DNA from 2 places in the Sphaerisporangium dianthi genome. Region 1 is predicted to be linked to the other one. Evidence: riboswitches for the same ligand, from Rfam matches in the RefSeq annotation. Region 1 holds a riboswitch; the other holds the start of a gene.

Region 1 (7,256 bases):
AGGACGCCCGCATCCGCGTGCTGCTGGACACCCTGCAGGACGCGGCCGCCGGCCTGCGCAGCGAGCTGGCGCTGCCCGTCGCCATCAGCAAGCCGGCCGACTCGGTGAGCGCCGTGAGCCCGGGGAACCCCTCGGTGCGCGCCGTGCCCGCCCGCGCGCTCGCCGACGACGATCCTGCGCTGTTGGACCAGCTGCTGGCCGTCCCGCACCTCCACCTGGTCATCGACGGCTACAACGTCACCAAGACCGGTTACCCGTCGCTCACCCTGCTCGACCAGCGCTCCCGGCTGCTCACCGGCCTCGGCGGGCTCGCCGTGCAGACCAGGGTCGAGGTCACCTGCGTGTTCGACGGCGCCGAGCTGAACGGCCCGGTGCAGGTGTCGGCGCCGCGCGGCGTGCGCGTGCTGTTCAGCGCGCCGGGGGAGATCGCCGACGATCTCATCAGGCAGCTCGTGCGCGCCGAGCCGCCCGGCCGGGCGGTCGCGGTCGTGTCCTCCGACCGGGAGGTCGCCGAGTCGGTGCGCCGCATGGGCGCCCGCCCCGTGCAGTCCACGCTGCTGCTGCGCCGCCTCGGCCGTTCCTGACGGCGAAGCGCGTCACCCGGGGCCGGCGTTCATCGGACACTGAGGGCCGGCGCCCTGGACGGCCGTCTACATTCGTGACTCCGTCGCGTCAAGAAGTTTGCTGTTTCCAGAGCATTTACTGATGAAAAGGTGCAGGTGTCCTTACCTTTTCTGTAGGATCACCGCCCAGGTTGTCTCACTTGTCTCGCAGAGGGAGCTGGCGTCCCAGTGGTCGTGCGTGGGATCCGGGCGGTCGGGCGGATGTCTGTGGCCGCCGGTCTGGTCGTCGCCGTCATGGCGACCCAGACGAGTGGTGCCGAGGCCAAGCCGAAGCCGACCGTCGCGCAGGTCAAGGCGCGGCTCGCCAAGCTCGACAAGCAGGCCGACAAGGTGGTCGACCGTTACAACCTGGCCGGCGAGCAGTGGAAGAAGGCCAGGAAGGAGTACAACTCCCTCAACGGCCGCCTGAAGCAGGAGCTCGGCCGCGTCGACGAGCTGCGTCTCGGGCTGGTGTCGGTCGCGGTGAGCACCTACCAGTCGGGTGACGTCCTGTCCTGGTCGAACCTGATCACCCAGCCCGATCCCGAGTCGCTGCTGGCGGGGCTGGCGTCCATCGACCAGATGTCGACGGGCCGGTCGCGGACGATGACCGAGTACGAGCAGGCCACCCGCTCGCTCAAGGGGCAGCGCGACAAGGCCAAGGGCGCCTACGACAAGGCGATCAAGCTCCTGGACGACCTGCGCCGGCAGAAGAAGGACGTCGAGAAGCTGGTCGGAGAGCAAGAGCGGCTTCTGCGCCGCCTCAACGCCTACAACGCGGGCAATCCCAACAGCCCTGGCATCAAGTACACCGGGCCCGCCTCCGGCAACGCCCGCGCGGCGCTGCAGTTCGCCTTCGCCCAGGTGGGCAAGCCCTACCGCTATGGCGGCACCGGCCCGAGCGGGTGGGACTGCTCCGGGCTCACCCAGGCGTCCTGGCGGGCGGCCGGGGTCAGCCTGCCCCGCACCGCCGCCGAGCAGTACTCCTGGGGCGCCTCCCGCAGGGTCCCCCTGAATGCCCTGCAGCCCGGCGACCTGCTGTTCGCCGGCGGTCTCGGCCATGTCGGGATGTACGCCGGCGGCGGCAAGATGGTCCACGCGCCCCGCACCGGGGACGTCGTGAAGGTCGTGCCCCTCTCCAGCTACCGCGGCATCATCGGCGCCGTCCGCCCCTGAGCCCAGCCGGTCCCTCGACCGGCCGCCCAGCACGCCCAACCCGGTCGCTTGGCCCAACCGACCCTTGGCCCAACCGACCCTTGGCCCGGCCGGTTTCTCAGCGCGACCGGTCCCTTGCCGCGTATGGACTCGCTCCGCACCCGGCCGGCTCGCTCCGCGTCCGGCGGCGCGACCGCGCGGCGGGCCGCCGTCCCACCCCCATCCCGCCAGCGGGGGAAGCGGCCTGTTGACGATGGGTGAGACGTTCCAGCCTCCCACTTCGGCCGGTTTTCTTGTCGGTCGTCAAGCGCCGCTGCCAGTGTCGAGCCCGGCAGTCACCGGCGCCCCAGGGGGAATCGAAAGGCGTCCGGCGTCCGGCTGCCGCATCCATCGAATCCAGAAATGGAGAAGTCACATGCGCATGACTCTCGCCAAGCGCGCCTCGCTCGGGATCGTCGCGGCAGGCTCCCTTCTGCTCGCACCCGCCGCCGCCGCGTACGCTTCGGCTCCCGCGAAGGCGGCCGTCGCGGTCTCGTGTTCGGGGATGGTCAACCCGTCCGGGGCCACCGGCACCGGCACGGCCAAGTCGGCCGACCTGCCGGGCGGCGTCGACCTGCAGCTGCGCAGCGGCCGGATCAACAACGTCCAGTACGCGTGGCCGCGGCTGACCACCTCGCACAACGGCGACCGCCTCTGGATCGACATCTCGGGAAACAGCGGCAGGACCTGGACGCAGTGCGACCTGCGGACGCTGGACACCGGCCGCAACTACGGCAACGCGCTGAAGACCAGCAGCAGCAGCTCGGTCTGCATGCGGGCGGGCGCGCGTCCGGCGGGCGCCGCCGCCTCCTACCTGACCGACTGGTGGTGCTAGGCGCGCCGGACGCGCGCCCGCGTTCACGGGGCGGTGCTGTGATGTGACCACGGGGGCCTGAACCCCCGGCCGGGCAAGCGAGGCGCCGGCCAGGAGTTCAGCCGCACGCCCGGCCGGTTCTCCGGCCGGGCGTGTTCGCGTGTGGCCGCCCGTCCCTCTAAGGCAGGGACGGCGCGTCCGGGGCGGACGCAGAGGCCCCGGCGGCGGGGACGGACGGGGAGGCGGGGGAGGAGTCCGGGGCGGGGGAAGAAGGGAGGTCGCGGCGGCGCTTGAGCGGACCGGCCAGCAGGATCAGGCCCGTCAGGGCGAGCCCGGCCATGATGATCCACATCGACGCGCGGGTGCCGATGGCGCCGCCGAGCGCCCCGCCGAGGAGCGCGCCGAGGGGGATGGTGCCGTAGTTGACGAACTGCATGCTCACCGACACCCGTCCCATCAGACGCCGTGGCGTGTAGGTCTGGCGGAAGCTCGCCTTGATGACGTTGCCCGCGACCACGCCGGCGACGACGACGAACCCGCCGGCCACCGCCAGGGCCAGCCCGCCTCCCGGGTTCGCGAGCGGGATGAGCAGCCCGAACGGGGCCCCGAGCATCTCGCAGGCGATCATGGCGCGGGCGCTGCCGAAGCGCCGGCACAGATGTGCGGCGCCCGCCGCGCCGGCGACGCCGCCCAGGCTCATCGCGGCCATCAGCCCGCCCGCCACGCCGGGCGTCAGGCCGACGTCGCGCACCAGGAACACGACAAGGATGGCCTGGTAGCCCATCAGGCCGAGGTTGCTGGCCGCGCCGAAGACGGTGAGCACCCGCAGGTAGGGATCACGGGCCACGAACCGCAGGCCCTCGCCGATCTCCCGCCGAAGCGTCGTCGCCCGCCGCTCGCGCGCGGGCGGCGCCTCGCGGGTCCTGATGCCGAGCAGGCACAGGGCCGAGACCAGGAAGGTGGCGGCGTCGGCGAGCAGCCCGGTGACCGCGCCGAGCACCTGCGCGATGACGCCCGCCGCCCCCGGGCCCGCCACCTGGACGGCCGACTCGGCGCCCTGCAGCCTGGCGTTGCCCTCGGGAAGGTCGGCGGGGGCGACCACGGCCGGAAGGTAGACCTGGTAGGCGGTCTGGAAGAACACCTTGCAGGTGCCCGCGAGGAGCGCCACCGCGAGTAGCTGCCCGATGGTGAGCGCGCCCGCCCAGGCGGCGGCCGGGACGCTGAGGAACAGCAGGAGCGAGGCGGCGTCGCAGGCCAGCATGACGGGACGGCGGGGGAGACGGTCGATCCACGCCCCTGCGGGCAGGCCGATGATCACCCAGGGGATCCACGCCGCGGCGGCCAGGAGCGCCACCTCCAGCGTGCTCGCCCCGAGCGTGGTGACGGCGACGAGGGGGAGGGCGACGGAGGTGAGGGAGCTGCCGAAGCCACTGGTGGTCTCGCCGATCCACAGCAGCCGGAAGTCGCGCTCGCGCAGCAGTCCCCACCGCCGGCGCGGGAGCCCTGTCCCCGCCGGAGCCCGCGAGATGGCGGTGCTCATGACGGCCTCCAAGGGGCGAGGCCGCTCGTGACGGCGGCAAAGGGGGCGAGGCCGCTCATGACGGCCTCCAACGGGTCAGGCCGCTCATGACGGCCTCCGGGGGGTGAGGATCGCCCATGACGGCGGTCAAGGGGGTGAGGCCGCTCGTGACGGTCTCTGAGCGGTGATGTGACCCGTCCCGGCCGGAAGCGTGGGCGGGGATGGTGGAAGGCGGCAGGGCCACCGGCGAAGGAGCGCCCGTTCTCATGGCCGGCCCGGGACGCCGAAGGCGAAGACGAACACCGGGTCGCGCCGATGCCCGTCGTCGGGCACCTCGCGGGTGGCCCACCGGGCGAGGAGCTCCAGCAGCTCTCGCTCGAACCCGTGCAGCTCGCCGGGGGTGAGGCGCAGCCATTTGTCGGTGGAGAACGGGGCGTCCTGCCAGGCCCGCCGCTCTTCGTCGCTCGCGGCGTACCAGGCGCGGACCATGCTCACGTGGTGGTCGAGGTTGAGGGACGCGGCCGCGCTCGCGATCGCCGCGGTGGCCGGGTCGCCGTCGAAGTCGGACTCGGTCCAGCGCAGCTCGGCCGAGGCCAGCCGCCACCACCGTTCGCGGCGGTCGCGGGCCAGCTCAGGCGCCTCCTCGATGAGCTCGCCGGCGGCAAGGACGCGCAGGTGGTGGCTGGCGTTGGCGACGGCCTGCCCGGTGTGCTCGGCCAGCATGCTGGCGGTGCAGGGGCCGTAGACCTTCAGCGCGTCCATGAGCCGCCTCCTCGTGGGATGCGACAGGGCTGCCAGCACCCGCGAGTCGGTGATTCTTCGTACCTCTTCGTCGGCCATGGCCCCACCCTGGCACGTACAACGGGCATTGTGCAATGACTCTTGCGTAAGAATGATTGCTCAAGAATCCTCGCACGATGTCGTTCGCCGGAGGCCTGTCACTCGACGTCCCGGGATCGTGACGCGGTGTCATCGAACGGTGCGCACCGGCGGGCCGCGCCGGGGGCGCGCGTGGATCGTTCCTCCGCGAGATCGCCCGAACGGGTGTGACTGGTGTGACTTTTGTGACTCATGACAGGTCACGTTTCGGGGTGTGTGAGGGGAATCACATTCGGGTAACAGATGCGCTTGTTGTACAGGGGTTCCGTGATTCCTGAGGCGTTTATTTGATCTATGACTCTTTGTCACGGCTTTGCCTCAATTTGAGGTTCTGTGTAGCTTCTGGCCCGCGGCGAGCACGCCATGCCGTCGCGAACGAAGCCGGTCTCACCCGACCGGTCGCACTACCACAATCCAGCGGTCACCGTCGCCCGTTCAAGGTGTGAACCAGGCCCCAAGGGGCGGTGACCTGCCGAATCCGTGCGGCAAGGAGCGCGGAACCGGGGACCCAATTGATCCCTTAATCCGGATCAGGGGTGAATCGACGTCTATGGCGTCGTAGGGCTACTTCCATGCCCGAATCCGTCAGCTAACCCGGTAGGCATGAGTGGAAGAATCAAGGAGCGATCCTGTCCAGCACCACCAAAAACCCGCGTCTGTCGCGTATCGCCCGCTTCTCTCTAGGCGGTGTGGCGCTCACCATGACGGCCTCCGTGGGGGCGGTCGCGACGCAGGCGACGGCGGCTGACGCCGCCACGGCGGCCACTGCTCAGAGCCCTTCCGGGCCAGAGGCCGTCTACGGCCCGGCCGGGCTGATCGAGACCCCGAGCCTCACCGGGGCGGAGGAGTCCACCGGCTCCGCCGCGGTGAGCGAGGCGAGCGGCTCCGCCACCTCCAGCACCTCCAAGAGCAAGAAGACCGCGAAGGCGAGCCGGGCGGCCCGGCAGCGACTGAAGGCGCACACGGCCGTCGCGATCGCCAAGAAGCAGATCGGCGACCCCTACCGCTGGGGTGCCAGCGGCCCGGGGGCGTTCGACTGCTCCGGCCTGGTCTCCTACGCCTGGCGCAAGGCAGGTGTGAAACTGCCCCGCGTGGCCGCCGGCCAGTTCCGCTCGGTGCGCAAGAAGGTCTCCTGGAAGAACCTCAAGCCAGGCGACCTGATGTTCTTCTACGGGCTCGGCCACGTCGGCATGTACGTCGGGCACGGCAAGATGATCCACTCCCCGCACAGCGGCACGCGGGTGCGGATCGACAAGCTGTCCGGCTACCGCAAGGCGTCCTTCGTCGGAGCCGTCCGCCCGGCCGCCTGATCCTCGCGGTCCGCCCGGGCGGTCCGGGCCCCCTCGGGCCCGCCCGCGCCGGCCGTGAAGGCCCGTCCGTCCCTCCCCCTGAGGCGGACGGGCGCCGTGAAGGCCCGTCCGTCCCTCCTCCTGGGACGGACGGGCGGCCGTGAAAGCCCGTCCGTCCCTCCCCTGAGGCGGACGGGCGCCGTGAATGTCCCCTCCGCTCCACCCCCGAGGCGGATGGGACATTCGTGAAGGCCCCGTTCGCCCTCCCCAGGCGGACGGGGCCTTCGCGCGTCCGCGGTCGCGCCGATGTGGCCCCCGAGGACGAACAGGTAGATTGCCCGCATGCGCGTCGTGTGGCTCTGGGCCGTCCTGGCGGGGCTGCTGGCCGTGCTGACCGGTCCCCGCGCCATGGACGAGGACCTCGGGCGGCGGGCGCGGGCCCTGATCGGCGAGCATCCCGAGATCTGGTCCGGCGCGCGGACGTTCCCCGGCGAGCGCTCGCTCGTGGTCGGGGCGCCCGGGGCGGCCGTGGCCGATCTGGCCGATCTGGCGCGCCGGGCCGACCGTGCGAGCGCGCTCGTGGCCCGGGTCGTGGGCCCGGTGCGCCCGCTGGTCCTGGTGCCCGCGACCACCGCGCAGGCGGCCGTGCTCGCCGCTCCCGCGTCCGTGAACGGCCTGGCGGCGGTGGCGGGAGCCGACCGCGTGATCGTCGAGCCGCGGTCGTTCGCCCGGCTCAGCGGCGTCGGGCGCGACGTCGTCCTCGCCCACGAGATCACTCACATCGCCACAGGGGCGGCGCTCGACGGGGGCACGCCCAAGTGGCTGGTGGAGGGCTTCGCCGACTACGTGGGCTATCGCGACGCCGGCGTCCCGGCGCGCCGCGCCGCCGCCGAGCTGGCCGGCGAGGTGCGCGCCGGGCGGCTGCCCGTGGCGCTTCCCGGCCGCGACGCGTTCGCCGC
Region 2 (7,256 bases), on a different contig from region 1:
AGGAAACCGAGCAGCCAGTTGAACAGGCCGAAGTCGCGGCCGTAGAGCTGGGTGAAGACGATGGCGACGGCGACGACCGAGGTCACCAGCGGCACCAGGACGCCCAGCCGGAAGAACAGGCGCGCGCGCAGGCGCTTGTTGAGCGCGTTGGCGAGCAGGAGGGCCAGGACGAGCTGCGGCACCGTGGCGAGGATGAAGATGCCGACGGTGTTGATCACCGCGTTCCAGAAGTCCGAGTCCGCGAGAAGCTTGGCGTAGTTCTCCAGACCGGTGAACTCGGCATCGCCGCCGGCGAGCCCGTAGTCCTGGAGCGAGACCCAGAAGGTGAACACCAGGGGGAAGAGGCCGAAGATCGCGAAGAGGATGAAGTACGGGGAGATCAGGAAGTACGGGGTCGCCTTGAGGTCGAGCTGCGACCAGAAACGGCGGCGGGAGCGCGAATGGTGGCGTCCCGGCCGCGGCGGCGGAGGCGCCGGATCCGCCCGCTGCGTGTGGAGGTTGACGCTCATCGGATTTCCGGGGCGCTTCCCGTGGCCGGCGGCCACGGGGTGGAAGCCCCATTCTCCTTCTTTCGTCGGTAACGGTCGATGGTGTGTCCGCTACCAAGCGATGACCAAGCTCGGCATCGGTACGACTGGAAGAGGGCCTGCGCGGAGCGAGGGCGGTGATGGGTCACATCACCGCCACGCCGCTCACGACGGCAGGTCACCGGCTCGCCGACAGGTGCCGCGGCGAGCCGGTGACGCTCGGGGACGATCAGCCCGCCGCCTTCTGGCCCGCCTCGACGAACTTCTGCCAGGCCTGGTCCACGGGCACGGAGCCCTGTTCCATGCCGTTGAGGACCTGCTCCACCTCGCGCTTGACCTGCGCGTGCTTCTCACCGAGGAAGATCGGCTGAAGCGACTTGATGGACGGCCCGAAGATCTTGCCGATGGGCGCGTTGTTGAAGTACTCGTTGGTCGCGCTCTGGAGCTCGGGGTTGTCCTGCGCCGGGATGGTGCTGGGCAGGTTGCCGCCCTCCTTGAACGCCAGGAGCTGGGCCTCGGGGCTGGTCAGGTAGCTGGCCAGCTCGGCGGCCTCCTTCGGGTGCTTGGACTGCTTGGGCACCGCGAGCCAGGAGCCGCCCCAGTTGCCGCCGCCGCCGGGCACCGTCGCGACGTCCCACTTGCCCTTGAACTTGTCACCAGCCGTGCCCGAGACGACGCCGAGCATCCAGCCGGGGCAGCCAAGGGTGGCGAACTGCGACTTGACGAAGCCGGTGTTCCACCCGTCGGTGAAGTTCTGCAGCTTGGCGGTCAGGCCGGTCTGGCTGATCTTCGTGGCGAGGTCGAACGAGGTCTTGACGGCCGGGTTCTTGTCCACGATGAGCTGCTGGTTCTTGTCGAAGTAGCTGACGTTGCCGTTCTTCGCGGCCTCCTGCGCCAGCACCACGTTGTAGATGGTGTTGATGCTGTCGACGAACTTGGCGTCCTTCACCTTGGCCTGGAAGTCCTGCCCGGCCTTGATGAAGTTGTCCCAGCCGCCGCTCCAGAGCTTGCCGACCTCTTCGCGGTCGGTGGGCAGGCCGGCCTTCTTGAACAGGTCGGAGCGGTAGCAGATGCTCATGCCGCCGACGTCGGTGCCGAGAGCGAACAGCTTGCCCTCGGTGTTGACGCCGTTCTCCCACTTCCAGGCGGGGAAGTCGGCCTGGCGGCTCTGCAGGCCGTACTGGCCGAGGTCGGCGAAGAACTGCGGACGGGCCTTGGCCAGACCCATGCCGCCCTCGTCGATGCCGACCACGTCACCGGCGCCGGTCCCCGACTGCAGCCACTGCAGCATCTGGGGCCAGTAGACGTTCTCGAAGCTGTCGGTCAGGTTGTTGTACTTGACCTGAACGTTGGGGTGCTCGCTGTTCCACTTCTCAACGGCGGCCTTGTAGCCGAAGTTGGTGCCGCCACCGAAGGTCTGCAGCGTAAGGGTGATCTTCTCGGCGGGCGCGGCCGAGGACGAGCCGCCGGCGGCGCCGCCGGTGTCGCCGGAGGAGCAAGCGGTGGTGATGCCAAGCGCGGCCGTCATCACCGATGCGACCGCGAGTAGCCTCCCGCGGCGCATTTTCTTCATCATTTTCCGGACCCCTCTCAGGTGGTTGCCCGATCATTGGGAGGTGCATCGAGGGCCGGCCCCGACAGTCGGGCCCACGATGTGCTGGATCCCTCAAGTCGTGATCTCGCGGGGGTGAACCTGCGAGCGATATTTGGGAGCGCTCCCACGAAGGGTCCCCGACAGGCAATGCTGGCGTCAATATGCTGAAACCTAACTGTTACTCCTGGGGCGATTAGGAGCTCGAAAACCGTCGACGCACTCCCATATACCCCTTTGGCAGCATTGGGAGCGCTCCCATCGCATGCGGCACAGTCGGGCGCAAATCATCCATGCGCCACGGGCGGAGGCGTCCGAGGGCCTCCGGAGGCCCGGCCCGGACCGTGCGGGAGCCGGACGGGCGCCGGCGCCGCAGGGCCGGCGGAGAGGACCGGCCGTGCGGCGTCGGCGGGGCGCCCTCTTGCGGGGAGGCGGCGAGGACGCCATGGGATGAGGCACCGGAGGGGGGAGAAGAGGCTTAGGCGGCGTAGCTGGGGTAGCCGTATCCCACGATCTGCGAGGCCGGCCGGGTGCGGATCTCGACCTTGCCGCCGTCGGTGTTCCCCTCGACGGTCTTGATGGTGCCGTCGCCGTTGTCCTTGATGACGAAGCCGACGTGCTCGATGTCGTCGAAGCTCTTGCCGCCGTTGAAGGAGAAGAACACCACGGCGCCGGGCTTCGGGGTGGTGCCCCAGCGGTCGTGGCCGGCGAACCACTTGGCGTGGGCGACGGTGTAGGCGTCGGTGCCGACGGTGTCCTGCAGGCCGAGCTGGGTGCCGACCCAGGAGACGAACATGTCGCACCAGGCGGCGTCGGCGTACCCGGCGATCGTGCCGGTGTCGCGGGCCACCGTCTCTTTGGCGCGCGGGGAGCTCATGTACCAGGCGTGGAACTTGGTGCCGCCGCCCGAGCCGTTCTCGGAGATGCCGACCTGCTTCTCCGCCAGTGCCAGCAGCTGCTCGGCGGAGACCTGCCGGGACGGCATCTTCGCCGTCTTGGCCGCCTCTTCGCGCGCGGCGGCGATGACGTTGTCCTTGGCGGGAGAGGTGTCGGCGTGCGCGGCGAGCGCGGTGCCGGTGACGACCTGGGCGAGCACCAGGCTGCCCAACGTGAAAGCCTTCAGCTGATTCTTCGGGGCATCCAGAAGCCGATGTGTGAACATGGACAAGCTGAAACTCCTTCGTCCAGCCGCCTACCGGGTTAGCTGACGGGTTCGGGCGTGAAGGTTCGCCCTACGGTCGCGTCCGTGGGCGGGCGCGATCGATTCACCCCAAGGGAGGTGGGTCCCCGGCTCCGCGTGGGAGCGGACTCGGCGGTGGCGCGTGACGGCGGGAGAGGGCTCTCCGCAGAGGACCGGCCGCGCCGGGCAATCTCATCGGCACGGGGTTTTCGCCCTGATGGGCGGTTCCCTTGCCGGGATTCCTACGAGAGTAATACATCGGACAAACATGATGCAAGTAGGACAAATCTCTTAAGGCTGTCCGGGCTTGCGGTGGCAAAAAGGCGCGCACCGGCCGGGCGCCTGACATGGTCGCGTGGTTGACCTGCGGCGACATGGGTAGGGTACCGCGGTCGTCGCTCCGGGCTCCCGGTGCCGGGCCCCGCTGGGGCGGCGCTGCGCGAGTGATACTTGAAACGCCCGTGCCCTTGCGTGTCAAATGGGGCGAAAGTTACGGGCGTGACGCGGGCGGCGAGGCACGCGACCGGACAACGGCCCGGCCGTCGTCGGCCGCCGTTCATCGTCTGTTCCCTCCTTCGTAGGGTCGCCGGGCTAGGTTGCATGCGTCGTGAACGTGTCAATGCCCGGCGTGGAGAGGAACGGTCGAAGCCGCGTGCGGGAGCAGGGGTCGGCCGTCGCCTGGGTGGAGTCTCCCCTCCAGTTGCTGTGCGCGGTCGAGGCGCGGCACGCCGGCGTGATCGGGCCTGACACGCGCGTGGTGACCCGTGGCAGGCTGCCGGGCCTGGGCGTGACCCGGGCCGAGCTGGACGCGCTCGACCTTCCCCCCGGACTGCGCATCGAGGCCGCCGAAGCGGGCATGCCCCGCCCAGGGCGGCACGCCGCCTGGGTGCTCGGCGACGCCTTCTCCGGCAGGCTCCAGCTCACGTCGCTGACCGCCTTTCCCTCGCGCATGGTCCTCGTCGACGACGGCCTGGCCACGATCCGCCTGCTCGAACTGCTGACCGCCGGCCTCGGTGCCCCGCTGCTGCGCGCCCGCGCCGAGGCGAGGCCGACCCGGCGGGCCCTCGGCGTCGCGGCGGGGATCCGCCTGCGCGCGGCGGCCAGGGCGGGACGGCTCACCGTGTTCACCGCGCTGCCCGTCCCCGCCGGGCTGGCCGCCGCCGTGCGCGGGCTCGGCGCCGAGCTGATCACCCACGATTTCGCCTGGCTGCGCTCCCAGCCCGCGCGCTCCCATCCGCGCCCGCCCGAGAGCACCGTGGTCCTCGGCACCTCCCTGGTGCGCAACGGGCTGATCCACCGCGACCGCTACCTCGCCTGGCTCTTCGCCCTCGAAGGGCCGCTGGCCTACTACCCGCACCGCCGCGAGGACCCGGGCGACCTCGCGGCCGTCCGCGACCACCCGGGCGTCACCGTGTACGACGCCGGGGTCCCGGTCGAGATGACCCTGCGTGACCTGCGCCCCGGCCAGCGCGTGCTGAGCCTGCCGTCCACGGCCGTCACCTCGCTGCGCGTGCTGCTCGGCGCGCGCGGCGTGCCGGTCGAGACCGTGGACGTGCCCGATGACTGGTGGACTCCCTCCGCGTCGGTGTCCCTCCGATCGCATCTCCAAATGTTCGCGCACGAAAGGGCTTCTCCTTGAGCCGGGTTCTCGCTGTGGCCGATTCGGACTCGTATCTGAAATGGGCGGCGGGTCTTCTCGACCAGCTTCCGGGCGGTTGGACCTCGACGCTGGCCGTCGTGCGCACTCCGATCGCGCCGTCCGAGGCCCAGATCGCCGCCGCCGTCAGCGGCACCCGGTCGGGCGCCGCCGAGCCGCCCGCCGTGGTGTCGGCGCGGGCGCTGCGCCGCATCGCCGAGCGCGACCGGCCCGACGCCATCCTGCTGGCCTGCACGGGGCCCGTGGTCGACGTGCTGGTCAGCGACGTGCTCGACGGGCTTTCGCCCAGGCCGGTCCTGGTGTCGGGCCTGCCGGGCATCTCGATCCCCGCCACCGAGAAGGCATGGCTCTACCGGGGCGGCTGCGACCTGTTCGTCGTGCACAGCGGCAGGGAGGTCGAGGAGTTCGGGCGCATCGGCAGGGAACTGGGCGCCGCGGGCTCGATGGCCCTGGCCCGCCTGCCCTATCTCGACCACCGCGCCGCCGGCGCCGGCTCGCGCAAGCGGGTGGTGTTCGCCACCCAGGCCAAGGTGCCCAAGCGGCGCGAGGACCGCGAGAGCATCCTGCTGGCCCTCGCCCGGCTCGCCGAGGCGCGTCCCGAGCTGGACGTCGTGGTCAAGCTGCGCGCCCTTGAGAACGAGCGCCAGACCCACAACGAGCGCTACCACTACGAGCGCCTGTGGCGGTCGCTGGCGGACTCCGGCGCCGTACGGCCCGGCGCCGTCCGGTTCGCCGCCGGCGCCATGCACGAGCACCTGGCCGAGGCGGCGGGCTTCGTGACGGTCAGCTCCACCGCGGCGCTGGAGGCGATCGCCGGCCGCGTCCCGCTGCTGGTCCTCTCGGACTTCGGGGTCAGCGCCGAGATGATCAATCTGGTGTTCGAGGACAGCGGCTGCCTGGGCACCCTCGACGACCTGGCGCGCGGCGAACTGCGGCATCCCACCGCGGCCTGGTGCGAGGCCAACTACTTCCACGACCCGGTCACCAGCGACTGGGTCACCCGGCTTTCGGCGCTGGCCGCCGAGGCGCGCGCCGGCGGGCTCGCGCCGGTGCGGCCCCTGCTCACCGGACCCGAGCACGCCGCGGCGCGGCGCCGGGCCCGCCTGCGGGTGGAGATCCCGCCGAACGTGCTGCGCGCCGGGTACCGCGCGCGCCGCCGGATGCGCCGCTACCTGAAGGCGCTGGGCTGAGCACGGCCGGGCGGCGTGAAGGTCCGGCGCCGCCCCGATCGCCGTGAAACTTTCGCGCCCTCCGGATCGCATCGGCGAAGGCATCGGCGTTGCCGCCGTGTCCCGCCGGGTGGAACCGTGCGATGGCGCTTTGACAAGTTCGGGCGCGCGCTCACAATGAGTCCCGATGACCTCCGGGCGACGGGAGAGAGAGCGATGGCCGACACCTCTGAGCCCGCGGCCGGCGGTCACCGGCGGCGACCCGCCCGGCGGGTGACGCTGCTCGCCGCCGCGCTCCTCGGCGCCGGCCTCGCCGTCCCGCAGCGCCCGGCCGTGGCGGGCGCCGCCGCCCCGGCCGATGCCGCCGCCCCGGCGGGCGCCGCCGCCACCACGCTGGGAGGCGCGGCCGCGGTCACCGGCCGCTACTTCGGTGCCGCCGTCGCCGCGTCCCACCTCGGCGAGGCGCCCTACGCCACCGTTCTCGACCGGGAGTTCACCTCTCTCACCCCCGAGACCGAGATGGCCTTCGACTCGGTCGAGCCCGCGCGCGGGACTTTCGTCTTCACCCGCGCCGACAGCATCGTCGCCCACGCGCAGAGCGCGGGGCTGCGGGTGCGCGGGCACAGCCTCATCTCGGACTCCCACCTGGTCTGGGTGAGCGCGCTGTCGTCCGCCACCGACGCCGCGAGGGCGCTCACCGACCATGTCGGCGCCGTGGCGGGCCACTTCAGGGGCAAGATCCACTCCTGGGACGTGGTGACCGAGGCGTTCGACCCCCGGGGTGTCCTGCGCCGGAACGTGTTCCAGCAGCGCATCGGCAGCGGCTACATCGAGCTGGCGTTCCGGACCGCCCGCGCCGCCGATCCGGGCGCGCGGCTGTGCTACAACGAATACGGCATCGAGGACGCCGCCTCCGCCAAGACCCAGGCCGTCATGGCGTTGGTGAAGGACTTCAAGACCCGCGGCGTGCCCATCGACTGCGTCGGCATCGAGTCGCACTTCGGGCCCTCGTCGCCGATGCCGGCGAGCTACGGCCAGACCATACGGCAGTTCGCCGCGCTCGGCGTGGACGTGCAGATCACCGAACTGGACATCGCGGGTTCCGGCGCGGCCCAGGCCGCGGCCTACCGCA

Evidence for each region. Region 1 has a riboswitch for cyclic di-AMP ahead of ACFO60_RS15815 (C40 family peptidase). Riboswitches for the same ligand answer to the same signal wherever they lie in the genome.
Region 2: it holds a riboswitch for cyclic di-AMP, as region 1 does, so the genes downstream of both, ACFO60_RS07495 (CHAP domain-containing protein) here and ACFO60_RS15815 (C40 family peptidase) in region 1, are expected to answer to the same signal.

Annotation. Positions count from the first base shown of each region.
Region 1 covers NZ_JBHSFP010000009.1:102,257-109,512, reverse strand. The annotation lists gene ACFO60_RS15840 (NYN domain-containing protein) at 1-584, shown strand, start outside; gene ACFO60_RS15835 (C40 family peptidase) at 825-1,778, shown strand; gene ACFO60_RS15830 (hypothetical protein) at 2,173-2,631, shown strand; gene ACFO60_RS15825 (MFS transporter) at 2,789-4,150, opposite strand; gene ACFO60_RS15820 (ArsR/SmtB family transcription factor) at 4,394-4,969, opposite strand; cyclic di-AMP (ydaO/yuaA leader) riboswitch at 5,469-5,627, shown strand; gene ACFO60_RS15815 (C40 family peptidase) at 5,710-6,318, shown strand; gene ACFO60_RS15810 (hypothetical protein) at 6,640-7,256, shown strand, end outside.
Region 2 covers NZ_JBHSFP010000003.1:326,258-333,513, forward strand. The annotation lists gene ACFO60_RS07485 (carbohydrate ABC transporter permease) at 1-509, opposite strand, end outside; gene ACFO60_RS07490 (ABC transporter substrate-binding protein) at 757-2,055, opposite strand; gene ACFO60_RS07495 (CHAP domain-containing protein) at 2,597-3,226, opposite strand; cyclic di-AMP (ydaO/yuaA leader) riboswitch at 3,292-3,443, opposite strand; gene ACFO60_RS07500 (hypothetical protein) at 3,951-4,937, shown strand; gene ACFO60_RS07505 (DUF6716 putative glycosyltransferase) at 4,952-6,145, shown strand; gene ACFO60_RS07510 (glycoside hydrolase family 10 protein) at 6,341-7,256, shown strand, end outside.